2 linked regions of the Pirellula sp. SH-Sr6A genome follow. The protein of the gene in region 1 interacts with the protein of each later gene in a pairwise test. Links are inferred from orthologs where the notes say so. Each region holds a gene or a part of one and is shown on either strand. Other genes may lie near its edges.

What was found. Proteins that work in one complex are often made in the same cells at the same time.
Region 2: the proteins of leuS (region 1) and ligA interact in binary tests that used the Escherichia coli proteins (3 or more experiments, as listed by UniProt). The link is inferred for Pirellula sp. SH-Sr6A from one-to-one orthologs.

What each region holds. Positions count from the first base shown.
Region 1 is NZ_CP011272.1:2,298,238-2,306,098, reverse strand. What follows is about bases 2,615-6,014. They hold leuS (leucine--tRNA ligase), read left to right. Parts: upstream 2,615-2,982; coding sequence 2,983-5,814; downstream 5,815-6,014. Other genes in these bases: argC (N-acetyl-gamma-glutamyl-phosphate reductase), read left to right, coding at 5,842-6,014; lpdA (dihydrolipoyl dehydrogenase), read left to right, coding at 2,615-2,941. Also shown: VN12_RS09055 (GDSL-type esterase/lipase family protein), read right to left, coding at 1-676; VN12_RS09050 (hypothetical protein), read right to left, coding at 637-1,347; more of lpdA, read left to right, coding at 1,541-2,614; more of argC, read left to right, coding at 6,015-6,768; VN12_RS09030 (phytoene desaturase family protein), read left to right, coding at 6,813-7,861.
Region 2 is NZ_CP011272.1:404,052-411,434, reverse strand. The notes cover bases 1,975-4,896. They hold ligA (NAD-dependent DNA ligase LigA), read right to left. Parts: upstream 4,486-4,896; coding sequence 2,464-4,485; downstream 1,975-2,463. Other genes in these bases: VN12_RS01290 (response regulator transcription factor), read right to left, coding at 4,525-4,896; VN12_RS01300 (arylsulfatase), read right to left, coding at 1,975-2,438. Also shown: tRNA (adenosine(37)-N6)-threonylcarbamoyltransferase complex transferase subunit TsaD, read left to right, coding at 1-957; more of VN12_RS01300, read right to left, coding at 930-1,974; more of VN12_RS01290, read right to left, coding at 4,897-5,307; VN12_RS01285 (hypothetical protein), read right to left, coding at 5,319-6,683; VN12_RS01280 (PVC-type heme-binding CxxCH protein), read right to left, coding at 6,693-7,383. UniProt on the Escherichia coli protein: DNA ligase that catalyzes the formation of phosphodiester linkages between 5'-phosphoryl and 3'-hydroxyl groups in double-stranded DNA using NAD as a coenzyme and as the energy source for the reaction.

The DNA.
Region 1 (7,861 bases):
CGGCAGCGATGCGTCGCGTCGCCGTGTTGTAGGTGTGCAGTTGTCCGTTCCAATACTTCGCGTTCGGCACTGCCGATTCCTCGAACAGTCGAGGGAGGACTAGAGCAACGCGCAATTTGCGATCCGCCAATTGCTGGAGCAGCTTTCGGTATCCATTTTCGAAGGCCTCGAGCCCGGCTGCCCCTTCGCGGCACTCGTTCTCCCCGTAGCAGACGATCGCAGCCGTTGCTTTGGCTTTATCCAGATCTCCCAGCAGGCGTTTGAAGCCATCTTCCCGGCCCCCAAAAACCCCGCGAGCGTCACCAAAAACCGTGTCTCCGCTCCAGCCGATATTTCGGAACTTCAAGCTCGGATCGGCAGCGGTGAGGACCAGATCGATCCAATTGGATTGCTGCATCCGCTCTGTGAACCCTGAGCCTATCCAAGCCACGGTGTCGTTGGCCTGCAAAAAACTCGTCGCGGCGACCGCGTCCTGAGCAGGTGTTGCTGGCTGGCTGTTCGCTGCAGCAGCAAGAATGGGCTTCGCAAACGCGTTACCGGAACCCGACAGAAGGATCTGCGAGCCAGCCAAGGTGGAGGCGAACAACAAGCCTGCCGCGCCCGCGAAACGGGAAGCAGGGCGAAGGTGGGAATGCGTCATGATGCTTTCGGTGAGGGGAGGGGCGATTCGAGCCATGAGCGAATCGAACTCCAAGTATCCCAAGGGAGCGAGAACCAATCAACCAGAAAGTTGCCCACACCGGAAAATCCTCCGATCGCAAAGGCAAAGATGACCCCTGCGACCACGAGATTCACTGCGGGGAGAAACATCCAACAAAACAGATTCCCCAATCGTCTCAATTCGCTGGTTCCTGTTCTCCAGTGGTGAACCAAGTAAACCCAGTGAAGTCCTAGTCCAAAACCCAGCATGGCCGAGCGCAGCGAGGCAAACAAGATCACAGAGGGTATCCAGACCAATAGCGTAGAGAGTGGAAAGGCATAGGGGGCTGCCAACAGAACCCAGTTTCCTTTTCCGAGCCACCGAACTCGGGACAAGTCCGGGGTGTTGGTTTTGCGCCGAATCGCAACCACCGGGTGAAACAAAAGGGTCGCCACGACAACTTGCGTGGCGTCATGCAGAAGCCGAAAGAGAGTGCGGACGACGCGCGACGATGCGAACGAGGTACGAGAAGCGAACAGAATCAGCCCGAGACCGGCGAGAAACATGACCAAATAAACGGGCGATGCCAGGGACGCGTACAGCCAGCGCCCCATGGAAACCAATGTGATGGGAACCGTGAGCGTCGCGAGGGTGGCAACCGGCCATTTGGTCCATTCGATCCACCGATCGATTTGTTTGGAAATCATAGGTTGCTCAGTTTACCGGTTTTGCACCCGTTGAAACCCTCCTCCCCCCATTCCACCCCATGCACGAGTTCCCACCAAGCGTTTCCCATTCGGGGATTCAGCCCGTTGGACCTTGGAATTTAGAGCTCAACGGATAAGCTTTGTGACGGTTCCAAGGTTCCGGCTGGCCCAATTCTAAAAAAACGAAAGCACCATGAAGACTATTGAACACGATGTGGTTGTGCTCGGGGGTGGCCCCGGTGGTTACGTCGCCGCCATTCGAGCAGCGCAACTGGGTATGAATGCCGCTTGCATCGACGAGAACAACAAGTTCGGTGGAACCTGTCTCCGCATCGGATGTATCCCGAGCAAAGCCCTTCTCGAATCCAGTCACATCTATCACGACACGAAGGCAGGATTGGGGAATCATGGAGTCGTGGTCGGCCAGGTCCAATTGGATTTGGCTGCGATGATGAAACGCAAAGACCAAGTTGTTCAAACGTTAACCGGCGGGATCGACCTCCTTTTCAAAAAGAACAAGGTCACCGGTTACAACGGTCTCGGGCAACTGCACGACCCCAATACGGTCGTCGTTCGGCTCCTCACCGGCGAAACGGTCATGATCAAAGCCAAGCATATTATCCTGGCGACCGGTTCCCGCCCCGCTTCCATGCGAGGAGTCGAAGAGGATGGAAACTTGATCGGGAACAGTACCGCCGCCCTGTCTTATCCTGCCGTACCCGAGAATTTCGTCGTTATTGGCGGGGGCTACATCGGGTTGGAGCTCGGCTCGGTCTGGAACCGTTTGGGTAGCAAGGTCATCGTGCTCGAAGCCATGGACCGCATCTTGCCCGGAATGGACAACGAATTGAGCCAAATGGCCCAGCGTATCTTCACTCGCCAAGGAATCGAGTTCCGGCTTAACTCGTGGGTCGAGAGCGCGAAGGTAGAAAATGGCAAGTGTGTGGTTCGCTGCAAGGGAGCGGAACCCATCGTCTGCGACCGCGTTCTGCTCGCTGCAGGTCGGGTCCCCAACTCTCACAACATCGGCCTCGAAACGGTCGGAATAGAAACCGACAAACGAGGGTTTGTCCCGGTCGATTTGTCTACCTATCGCACGGCTGTCCCCAGCATCTACGCCGTCGGGGATTTGATTGGAGGAGCCATGCTCGCGCACAAAGCCATGGAAGAAGCGGTTGTGTGCGTCGAACGGATCGCCGGTATTCACGCTCACTTCAACTACGATTGCATCCCCGCCATCGTTTACACTCATCCTGAGATCGCGACGGTTGGAAAGACGGAAGAGCAGCTCAAGCAAGCGGGGGTCGAGTATCGCAAGGGAGTAGGTCCCTACGGTGCGAACGGCCGAGCTAGGACCCTTGGGGATATCGAAGGCCGAGTCAAGATTCTGGCGGATGCGAAAACAGATCGCGTCCTGGGTGTCCATATCATCGGTGCGCGGGCTGGCGATCTGATCGCAGAAGCATCGATTGCGATGGAGTACGGTGCTAGCAGCGAAGACATCGCCCGCAGCTGCCACGCCCACCCGACGTTGGCAGAAGTCGTCCACGAAGCGGCGCTCGCTGTCGATGGACGTGCGATCCACTCTGCGTGATTCCTTTCCGATCCGACTGATTTCCACAGACGACAGACAGAATGCCTCGTTACAACCCCGCCGTTATCGAACCCAAGTGGCAAAACTATTGGGAATCGAACAAAACCTTTCGATGCCCCGAGTTGCCTGCAGGTGATAAGGTCTATGTCTTGGACATGTTCCCTTACCCCAGCGGTGAAGGCCTCCACGTAGGTCACCCTGAGGGGTACACTGCGACCGATATCGTCGCTCGCTATTCCCGAATGCGTGGCAAGACCGTTTTGCACCCAATGGGGTACGATGCCTTTGGGCTTCCCGCCGAGGAGTATGCGATCCGGACCAATACGCCGCCTCGCGTAAGTACGGAAAAGAACATCGCCAACTTCACACGCCAGTTGAAGATGTTGGGCTTTTCTTACGATTGGGATCGAAGTTTGGCAACCACCGACGTCGCCTATTTCAAATGGACCCAGTGGATCTTCCTCGAGCTATTCGATACTTGGTACGACCCCGCGCAACAAAAAGGACGTCCCATCGCCGAACTGCCCATCCCTTCGGACGTGCAATCGGCCGGTGAGCATGCCGTCGCAGCCTATCGAGACCGCCATCGATTGGCCTATCAGGATGAGGCGCTGGTGAACTGGTGCCCCGGTCTCGGTACGGTATTGGCCAACGAGGAAGTGATCGATGGAAAGAGCGAGCGGGGTAGCCATCCCGTTCAACGCATCCCATTGAGGCAGTGGATGCTCCGAATCACCGCCTACGGCGATCGACTATTGAACGATCTCGATGCTTTGGACTGGTCTCCGAGCATCAAAAAACTGCAAGCCGACTGGATCGGTCGCAGCACGGGTGCCGAAGTGGATTTCCCGGTTTGCAGCGCGGAGGCCTTCGCATCATGGAAGGCATCTCGCGCAACACGACCTTTCCCCGAAGTCCAGCCGGATGACTCGATCCGCGTTTACACGACGCGTCCAGATACTCTCTATGGCGCGACCTACATGGTCATCGCTCCGGAACACCCACTTGTTAAGAAGATTGTTACGTCCGCTCAGAAAGAAGCGGTAGTCAAGTACTGCGAGGCAGCTGCATTCAAGAGCGATCGAGATCGTACCGACGGGGACAAGAAAAAGACCGGTGTCTTCTCAGGTGCGTATGCGATCAACCCCGTCACGGGAACTCCCATTCCCGTTTGGATCGCCGACTATGTGCTGATTGGATATGGAACGGGAGCCATCATGGCTGTTCCTGCGCACGATGATCGCGATTTCGAGTTCGCGACTGCTTACCATTTGCCCGTGGTTTGCGTCGTGCGCCCCGAATGTGCCGGGGAGGCATTGCAGAGCATTCTCGACGGGACTGCGTGCTACACGGGGCCGGGCAAAGCGATGAACAGTGGGCCGCTCGACGGTTTGGGAACCGACGACGCGAAAGCAAAGATGATTTCGATTCTTTCAGAATCGGGCATTGCCAAGGGTGCGGTGAACTACAAACTGCGAGATTGGCTTTTCAGTCGGCAGCGATTCTGGGGCGAACCCTTCCCGATCCTTCATGAGCTGGATTCGGACGGAAATCCGACGGGTCGGATGCGGGGCGTGGATCGCGATCAACTCCCTGTTGATTTGCCTCACCTCGAGGATTTCAAACCCCATGGTCGCCCTGAGCCCCCTTTAGCGAAGGCTGCGGACGAGTGGCTATACGTCACAATCGATGGAAAGCGTTATCGCCGCGAAACGAACACCATGCCGCAGTGGGCCGGTTCCTGCTGGTATTACTTGCGATTTATCGACCCCAACAACGACAAGGCCCTGGTCGATCGAGAGAAGGAGCGAGCGTGGATGCCCGTCGATCTTTACGTCGGTGGAGCCGAGCACGCCGTTCTACACCTGCTCTATGCGCGGTTCTGGCACAAGGTCCTTTACGATCGCGGACATGTTTCGCATCCGGAGCCGTTTCAGAAGCTGGTGAACCAAGGGATGATTCTAGGTGAAGTGGAATTCACCGGGTATCAAAGGAGCGATTCCACGTGGGTCAGCACCGCATCGATCGAAAAAGGGGAATCGGGATTTGTCGAGCGCGCGACCAAGCAACCGGTTCAATCGGTCAAGGTCGACGAGACCGCCGTAACCAAATCCGGGGATTGCTTTGTTCTCCTCGCTGATGAGTCGATTCGCGTGGATAGCCGCGCCCACAAGATGTCCAAGTCGCGAGGAAACGTCATCAATCCAGATTCGGTGGTTTCCGAATATGGTGCCGATTCGCTTCGTCTCTACGAAATGTTTATGGGCCCTTTGGAGGCGACCAAGCCTTGGAGCACGAAGGGGGTCAATGGCGTTCGCAATTTCCTCGATCGCGTTTGGCGACTCATGATCGATACGCAAAGCGACACCAACGCGTTGGTCGACTCGGTCCAAGATATCGCGCCGACACCGGAGCAGAATCGCGTCATCCATAGCACGATCATGAACGTCACCAAGGATATCGAATCGCTCGGAGTCAACACGCCGATCGCCCGGATGATGGAGTTCGTCAACTTTTTTACAAAAGAAGCCGTTCGACCGAAGAAGGCGATGGAGACTCTCGTCTTGCTATTAGCACCCTATGCCCCCCACATCGCTGAAGAGTTGTGGGAAGCGCTCGGGCATACGACCTCGCTCGCCTACCAGCCTTGGCCGGCGTTCGATGAAGCATTGACGAAATCGAGCGAAGTGGAGGTCCCTTTGCAGATCAATGGCAAGGTACGCGCGAAGGTGCTTGTTCCGGCCGATGCGACCGGTGAACAGCTGGAAGCGGCCGCGCGGGGTCATGAACGCATTCATGAACTGCTCGAAGGAAAGCAGATTGTGAAAGCGATCGTCGTTCCGGGACGTATGGTCAATTTCGTGGTCAAGTAATCGCGCAGTCCAACTAGGGAACCCACTATGGCACGGATCTTTATCGATGGCGAGGCAGGAACGACAGGTCTGCAAATCCGCGAACGATTGGTTGAGCTTCCTCAATTCGAATTGGTAAGCATCGACCCAGCGGCGAGAAAAGATCCCCAAGCGAAGAAGCAGCTTCTTGGGGGTGTCGACTTCGTCATTCTCTGTCTGCATGATGATGCAGCCAGGGAAACGGTTGCGCTCGTCGACTCCCTTGCCAACGCGAAGAAACCGCGCATCATCGACGCTAGCACAGCCCACCGCGTGGCGGAGGGATGGACGTACGGATTCCCTGAATTGGATCGCGGGCAGCCTGAACGAATCCGGATTTCCGATCGTGTATCCAATCCTGGATGTTACCCGACCGGAGGCATCGGTCTCACTCGGCCTCTCATCCAAGCCGGCTGGATGCCGAGCGATTACCCGCTCGTCGTGCAGGGTTTTAGCGGTTACTCGGGAGGGGGACGGCAAATGATCGAAGCCTACGAGGCGACCGATCCTGCTCAAAAAGCACCACCCCTCGATGTCTATGGCCTGCAACTGAAGCACAAGCATGTTCCAGAATTGCAGAAGTACACAGGGCTGACACGGAGACCGATTTTCTTGCCGTCGGTCGGCTCCTTTCACAGCGGTATGATTGTGGAGGTCGCGGTCCATTTCGATTTGTTGCGAGGCGTTTCCAAAATTCGTCAGCTCGAAGAGTGCCTTCGGGAGCATTACGCGGGTTGCGAATTTGTGAGCGTGGTGCCGCCCACGGAAAGTGGACGAGTCGAAGCCCAATCGCTCAACGGGACCAATCGCATGGAGCTCAGCGTCTTTGGAGACGATTTGCTCCAGCAGGCGGTATTGATTGCCAAGCTGGATAATTTAGGGAAAGGGGCCAGCGGTGCCGCTGTCCAAAACCTTCGATTGATGTCGGGCCTTTAAGAATTCGTTGATACCTTTCCAACTCAACCAACGCAAATCCGTCCATGTCATCCCCTTCCAAGCTCACAGTGAACGAACCCTACGACACCATCATTATCGGTGCGGGGATGAGCGGTTTGGCGGCGGGCATTCGATTGGCCCACTACGACCAGAAGGTTTGCATTCTGGAAAAGCACTGGACTATCGGCGGACTGAATTCTTTCTACCGGCTCAACGGCAGAAACTTCGACGTCGGTCTCCATGCGATGACGAATTTCACGGCGAAGGGGACCAAGAAAGGGCCCTTGGCCAGGCTCCTCAAGCAATTGCGGTTTCGATGGGAAGATTTTCAACTGGCAGAGCAGTGCGGTTCTCGGATTGCGTTTCCCGGCGTGCATTTGGACTTTGACAACGATATCCACCTACTGCAAACCGAGGTCGAGCAAAAGTTTCCTAAGCAGAAGGATGCATTTCAGAAACTACTTGGACAATTGATCGACTACGACGATCTCAAGCAGGAGGATTTTCAGCTCTCCACGCGCCAGATCTTGAACGAAATCTTCAGCGATCCCTTGCTCATCGAAATGCTTCTTTGTCCCTTGATGTGGTATGGGAACGCTCGGGAGCACGACATGGACTGGGGGCAATTCTGCATCATGTTTCGCAGTATCTTTCTGGAGGGATTCGCCCGGCCCTTCAAGGGAGTGCGATTGATCCTGAAGCATTTGGTTCGACGCTATCGCGAGCTGGGTGGCGAACTACGACTGCGAAGCGGCATCGCGAAGATCTGTGTCGAAGAGGGGCGTGCCGTCGGAGTGGAATTGGAAGACGGAACCCAACTGAGGGCGAATCGAATTCTATCAAGTGCCGGAATCGTCGAAACGATGCGACTATGTGAAGACCGGACGGTCGAGGAGGTAGCGACCGCGGGCGAGATGACATTCATCGAATCCATCTCGGTACTTGATCGCCAGCCCCGCGATATCGGTTTCGATAAAACGATTGTGTTCTACAACGACTCGGAAACGTTCCATTGGACCAAACCCACGACGGAGTTGTGCGATATTCGAACGGGAGTCATCTGCTCCCCCAACAATTACGACTACGCACCCGA
Region 2 (7,383 bases), 1.9 Mb from region 1 along the record:
GCTACCCAGGAGGAGCTTCATGAAGCCTTCGCCGGCGTCGTCCCTGAGATTGCCGCGAGGGCTCACCTGGAACGCATCTTGCCAGTGATCGATTTCGCGATGAAGCAATCCGGAATCGAGCCAAAGAGCCTGGAAGCGATCGCTGTTGCCACGCACCCTGGGCTACCTGGTTCGCTCCTGGTCGGGTTAGCCGCCGCGAAGGGACTCGCTTTGGCCTGGAACAAACCACTTGTTGGGATCAATCATGTTCAAGCCCACATCTACGCATGCGGTTTAGGGCGAGAAAGTTCGATTTTCCCGTGTGTGGGGTTTGTCGTCAGCGGAGGTCACACAACTCTCTATCGCTGCGAGTCGGCGACTCAATGGCACTATCTTGGCGGCACCATCGACGATGCTGCGGGGGAGTGCTTCGATAAAGTAGCGGTCATGTTGGGACTTCCCTTTCCCGGTGGTCCACAGCTATCGAAGCTAGCGGAAACCGGAGACCCGACCGCTATCTCTTTCCCTCGCCCATTGCTGGATCAACCGACAAGGCTCGAGTTCAGTTTTTCCGGATTGAAGACGGCTGTTCGATATCACATCGGTGGGACGGGAAAACAGGATTGGAGCACCTGCGATCTAAGCGAAACGCAGAAAGCCGATGTTGCTGCATCCTTTGAGCAATCCGTCATCGACTGTTTGGTAGGCAAGAGCCTGCAAGCGATGGAGCGGACCCAACTACGACGCCTTTGCGTGGGAGGAGGAGTCGCCGCCAACCGACGCTTTCGAACCCAGCTCGAAACCGCCTGTGCCTCGCGAGGTATTGAACTGATCGTTGCGCAGAAGGAGCTCTGCACCGACAATGCAGTGATGGGAGCTCTGGCTTGGGAACGTATCGATCAGAACGATTTCGATGGTCTCGAGCTCGATGTGCAGCCTGGTCTACTCCGTTACCGCGATGGGGCGGTCCCGACTTGAGCCTCGAATAGGACTTTGAATGGATTCACCGGTGCGAGTGGCACATCTTCGTTTACCATATTTGGACGCGCTTCAGACCACCATCGATCGAAAGCCTTCGAAAGGGACTCAACGATCTCAGGATGTTGGCTAGCGATATTCGTCTTCTGCGCGGGGTCTTCCCGAAGATCGAAGAGCTGCCATACTGGTTTCGTCCCACCCGCAACGCTGACCAACCCGTAACGATCGTTGCGGATCGACGCATTTCGGTATTGGCATGAATCGGGTGACGCTCCCTTTTCCCACCGTCCCACATGGGCGACCAAGGTCCGATCGGTCCATTCTGCTGACACTCGCTTCTCAGAAGCTTCCAAGAATCTTCGAAGCGATCTGCCTTGAACCTGCTCGGAAAACTTTTGGCTCGAAGGTATTTCTAAGAAGTCGAGCATCGTCGTCGCGACGTCGATTCCGCCCGCCAGCACGTCGCAGTCCCCCGGTTCAATCTTGCCTGGCATCGACCAGTAGCTGAGCGCTCGTGTTCCACCGACCCATGCAGTCCCCTTGAGGCCTCGCATTCCCGAGTTGAAGGTCTTTCCCCCCTCGGTGCCTCCATTGTCATTCATGAACACGACCAACGTTTCCTGATCGATCGCGAGAGACCGCAGCATATCCAACGTTTTGCCAATGTTGACGTCGATGTTATGGACCATTCCGAAGAAGTTAGCTTCTTTCTCGCTGAGACCCTTCCCTTCATAAAGGGCTCGATCCTCAGGCCTCGCGATGTAGGGGGCGTGGGGGGCATTGGTAGCGATCCACGCAAACCATGGCTTCTCTTGGGCGGAGCGTTCATTGATCCACTGTCTCGCTTGCTGAAAGAAGACATCGGTGCAGTAACCCTTGGTCTTTTCAAACTTGCCGTTGTGGAGAATCCAAGGATCGAAGTACTGATTACCCGGTGCGTCTCCGCAGCTCCCCGGGTAAGACTGGCCGATTCCCCCAGCGCCGTGGATGAACACCTCCTCAAATCCCCGATTGCCCGGTTGATAATCGGATTCGTCCCCCAAGTGCCATTTTCCAAATATTCCCGTCTGGTACCCCGCGGACCGAAGGACTTGCGGGAGCGTCTCAGCGTCCAGGCGCAATCGTTCTCGCTCCAAAATGGTGTGGGTGATTCCATTGAAGAACTCATGACGGCCCGTCATCAGCTGCGATCTCGTGGGCGCGCACGTGGGTGCGACCATCATCCGTGTGAAGCGACAGCTGGCGTCGTGCAATCGATCCATATTCGGCGTTTTCAGCAAAGGGTTGCCATGAGCCGATACATCCCCGTACCCTTGGTCGTCTGTCAAGATAAAGAGAACGTTCGGCTTCTTTGCATTCGCTTCGCTGACGAACGCTTCCGCCATTCGAGGGGCAAAGGAAAAACAAACGGCTGCACCTAAAATCGCTTGGTATACAGCACGTATCGATCGTGAAAAAAGGAACACAGAACGGATTACCATGGTACCGACCATCCAGCGTGAGAGGTTAGGAAGGGGAATCGCTCAGGAATTGTTCGATAAATTCCGTCTCAGTCAAAACAGGAATGCCGAGCGACTGAGCCTTTTCAAGCTTGCTGCCCGCAGCTTCCCCAGCGACGACGAAATGGGTTTTTTTGGAAACACTGCTCGCAGCTTTGCCACCGAGCTTGATGATCCGACGTTCGATCTCGTCTCTTGAAAAGCGGCTCAGTGTACCCGTTACGACGATCGTTTTGTCGGCGAGTAGACCAGACGCGTCAATGGTGTCCTCCTCCGTGGTTGCCAATGAGACGCCAGCTTCGCGTAGTTGATCGATGAGCTCGGTTCCTTCTGGGCTACGTAGAAACTCATAAACACTCGCAGCGATGATCGGGCCGATTTCGGGTGTGGAGGAGATGGTGGTCAATTCCGCTGCGATGAGGGCATCGATCGTGCCAAAACGTCTAGCGAGGACTTGCGCGACTCGTTGTCCGACATGCCGAATAGAAATTGCATTCAGGACGCGACTGAGCCCTCGCGTCTTGCTTGTTGCGATTCCCGCTAGCAAACTCTCAGCCGATTTCTTGCCCATTCGCTCTAGTTGGAGAAGATCATCGAGCTTCAGTCGATACAGGTCACCGAGACTGAGCACCAATCCGGTGTCGACCAATTGGTTGACCAGCTTCTCCCCCAAGCCTTCAATGTCCATGCAATCCCGGCTCGCAAAGTATCGCAATCGTTGACGCCACTGCGCCGGGCATTGTTTCGAGACGCAACGGATATAGACCCCGGCAGGATCCTTTTGAAGAACCGACCCGCACTCAGGACAGTGGGTTGGAAATTGAAACAGAGGTAGCTCATGCTCACGACGATGACGTTCGACTCTCACGATGTGAGGGATGATCTTGCCAGCCTTTTCGACGACGACCCAATCGCCAACCCGAACGTCTTTTCTCTCGATCTCTTCCGCATTGTGGAGGGACGCACGCGCGACGGTGGTGCCTGCCAGTTGTACCGGTTCCAATTCGGCGACAGGCGTAATCGTCCCTGTTTTTCCGATCTGGGTTCTGATCTCTAGCAACCTTGTAACAGCTTCGTACTTCTCAATTTTGTAAGCGATCACCCATCGAGGCGATTTGCTCGTAGCTCCAAGTGTTTCGCGTTGTTCAAGCGAATTCACTTTGATGACGATCCCGTCGACCTCGAAGTCGAGTTCATGCAGCGTTTCGACAATGCTGTTGCAATGTTGGATCAGCTCGTCTTTGTCTGTAAAAACCTTCACGCCTGGAGTGATGGGAATTCCCATCAAGCGGACTCGCTCCAAAAACGCCATGTGTTCCTGCTCCTGGATACCGTCGCAATAGCCGATACCATGACAAAGGAATCGCAGCTTCCGCTGAGCGCAAAGTTTGGGATCCAAGAGCCGAATCGACCCAGCGGTCACGTTGCGAGGATTTTTGAACTCCGGTTCGCCCGCTTTGACTCTCTCTTCATTGAGTGCGACCAGATCGGAGTTGCGCATGTAGACTTCGCCCCGCACCTCCAACCATTCCGGGATGGACTCTCCGACGAGACGTTGGGGCAGGCCACGAATGGTTCTAATGTTGTGCGTGATATCGTCCCCGACTTCGCCGTTTCCTCGCGTGACGGCTTGGGTGAGGAGTCCCTTGTCGTACCGTATCGATGCCGCGACGCCATCCACCTTGAGCTCTACGACCCATTCGATTCGTTCGTCAGGTAGAAGCTTTTCGGTCCTTTGAAAAAAGTCACGAAGCTCTTGTTCGGTGTAGGTGTTCTCAATGGAGAGCATCGGTATTCGATGTGCGACCTGCATCAAGCCATCGACGGGACGGTCTCCCAATCGTTTGGTCGGGCTGTCGGGACTGGCCATCTCTGGATAGAGGGCCTCCAACTCCTGCAGTTCGCGAAGGAGTCGGTCGTACTCCAGGTCCGTAATGGTCGGTGCCGCGAGAACGTAATAGTAGTAATCGTGCTGGCGGATTTGATCGCTCAGCCACTCTATGCGTTCAGCAGCTTTTAGATGGACCATAGGGAAGACGTCGATAAGAGGGCAACTCAAAACAAAAGATCAGGGATTCGGCGTCACATCCAGTTCATCGATCGGAGGAGATATATCCGGAGACTGAGGCGTATCGGAAACAAATCGATAGCCCGCGTCCCGAACGGTTAGGAAATGCTTCGGCTTGGCCGGATCGAGCTCGAAAATTCTCCGTAAACGGAGCATGAATTGATCGACGCTGCGGGTCTGCATGTCGCCGCTCATATCCCAAACTTCTGCCAACAGCTCTTGGCGACTGATAACGCGTCCTTCGTTTTCAGCAAAGTACCGTAACAGCTGTAACTCCTTATGCGTCATCTTGACATCTTTATCATCCACGACGACTTCATATGTGTCGAAGTTAATGGTCGCTCTTCCGAATCGGATGGCGTTGAGTTTCGTTCCCGCCGTCTCCATCGGCTTGGTCGATTGCTGCGGATAAAGACGCATTAGATTCTTGGCCCGTGCCAGAAGCTCGTCCAGATCGAACGGTTTGGTGAGATACTGATTAGCTCCGCAATCGAATCCACGCGTGCGATCTTCGGACAAGCTTCGAGCGCTCAGAATCAAAACGGGGACCATCACCTTCTCGTTTCGCAATGTTTCGCATACTGCATATCCGCTCATCCCTGGCAACATGAGATCGAGGATGATCAAATCAAACGCATAAGGGTCCGCGCGAAGCAGCTTCAATGCCGTGGGACCGTCTTCGACGAGAGTTACCCGATAGCCTTCGGCCTCCAAGTTGTACTTGACCAAAGTGCCGATATGCTTCTCATCTTCCACAACCAAAATTTGTTTGCGGCCTTTCATCCTGCTCTCGCTCACTTGCTTTTTCCGGAGAGCAGATTTTCCATCGCTCCGATCAAGATCGGTTCTGCTTCGGCTGAAACGCTCGAAGAGGTGGGAGCGACTTCGTATCCCCCCTCTTCATACGCCTTGGCGGTTCCAATGTATCCGGGACCGTAGTCTCCATAGGCTGCCATCATGACGTGAAGATCGGGACGCATTGTTTTGGCTTTCAATTGATATTCGACGAATAGCTCTCCCGGCATGGTGAGCATGCGAACATCCCCCACATGCAAACAACCAATATCGATTGCATGTTCTTTCTTGACTCGTTCCAGCCATGCTAGTTGATCGGCGAGCGAGATATAACCGCGTGCAGGAATCGATTTGAGTTTGGCGATTAGGTCCTTCTCGTCCAGATGGGGAGCGGCGGGCAGGTGAACCGGAGTCGTCTCGAACCGAATCTCCAGTCCGTCCACAGCGATTCGCTTCGCGTTCTCATATGCCTCCTTCATACCAGCGGCCAATCGATGGGCCAAAATCATTCGATTTGGATGTGAGCCGTCATTGTATTTTCCTGCAGCAATGTTTCCCCCTGCGCCATTGAAATGAACGTGCAAGGCTGCGTTGACGTCCTGACCTCGCATAAATCTGGCAATCCCTGGAAAGTCAGGGCTTGGAATACCCAGCCGATAGTAGCTCTGAGGATGGCAAGCATACGAACTAAGGACCGCAATCGGTTTGTCTTCATTCCAAAACGCCAAAACCGAGACAATGGGATCGATCGTTCCTTCGGGCAAGCGAATCAACTCGGGGATTTTGCAGCTGCTTCCTCGCATTCGCCCGACTTTTCCATCGTCATTCACCTCGACTCGACGATTCGAAGCTACCTCGCGGACCTCCGATTCGCCATAACCGTAATGGGTAACCTCTTGCGCTTGCGCGATTCCGATCGATAACGCCTTCGATGCCCGCTCGATGACGTCCCGATGAAAATCGCCCTCGAATCTCGAATACCCCTCAATCTGGAGATCGTGGACAATTCGTTCTGCCGTAAAGTCGCAGCCGGGCGCGTCGTGTTGGTGCAACGCATGCACCGCAACGCGATCGCGAGTCGTATTCGCGGCTTTGGCCAATGAATCACGGAATGCGTCATGCCCCTCGTTCGCGATTCCAATCCAATCCACCGCGCACAGAACAATCGGTTTTTCAGCGCCCAGGATAGCGATGCCGCGGCAGCGGAGCGTCAACTCGTCAACCCGTTTCACCGGGTCATACGCCATAGGGGTTCCGAGAGGAGGCGTCGCGTCGACATCGAATGTCGCAATGCGAAGCCCTTGTCCCAACGCGCTACCGGTAACCGCACAAGCGACCAATACGACGGCGATGATGCTTCGCATGCCTTTCACCTACTTTCTTTCGGATCGGAGATAAGCGATCAACGATTGGATTTCGACCTCCGAAAGGGGAGTCAGCAAATCGCTTGGCATCATCGATGTCTTGCTTTGCTTCTTCTGTGCGATGTCATCGTTGTAAATGACAACTTCATCGGTCGCGGTTTGTAATTTGAGGGAGTTTGCGTTGCTCTGCTTCAGGAGGCCCGTGACGACCTGATCGTCGATCGTCTGAACGATCCATGGCTGATATTCCTTCGCCATGACCGCACTAGGGTCCATAATGTTTTCGAGTAAGTAATTGAGGTCGCGACGATTGGAACCCGTTAGCTCAGGACCGATCTTTCCGCCCTCGCCGAATAGAATATGGCACTGGCCGCAAACTTTTGCAAAAACCGCTTTGCCCCGGCTCAAATCCACTTGGTCATTCGTGGTCTCGACCAATGCCCTAATCTTCGCAACGGCTTTCTGCTTGTCCGCGTCCAGACTTCGTACGTCCCCCCAAACTCGAACGATCATTTCATTGAGCGGTTCGGACTCGAGTCTCTGGATCTGCTGAACCATGTCTGCAGACAGCTCACCCGCGGGAAGCTGCTTTTTCTCCAGCGCCGTCAAGAGAACTTCCGCAGTTGCAGTCCGACGAAGCATCGCATACCAAGCAGCGCGACGATCGGTCAGTTCGGGCCACTGGATGGCCGTTCGGAGA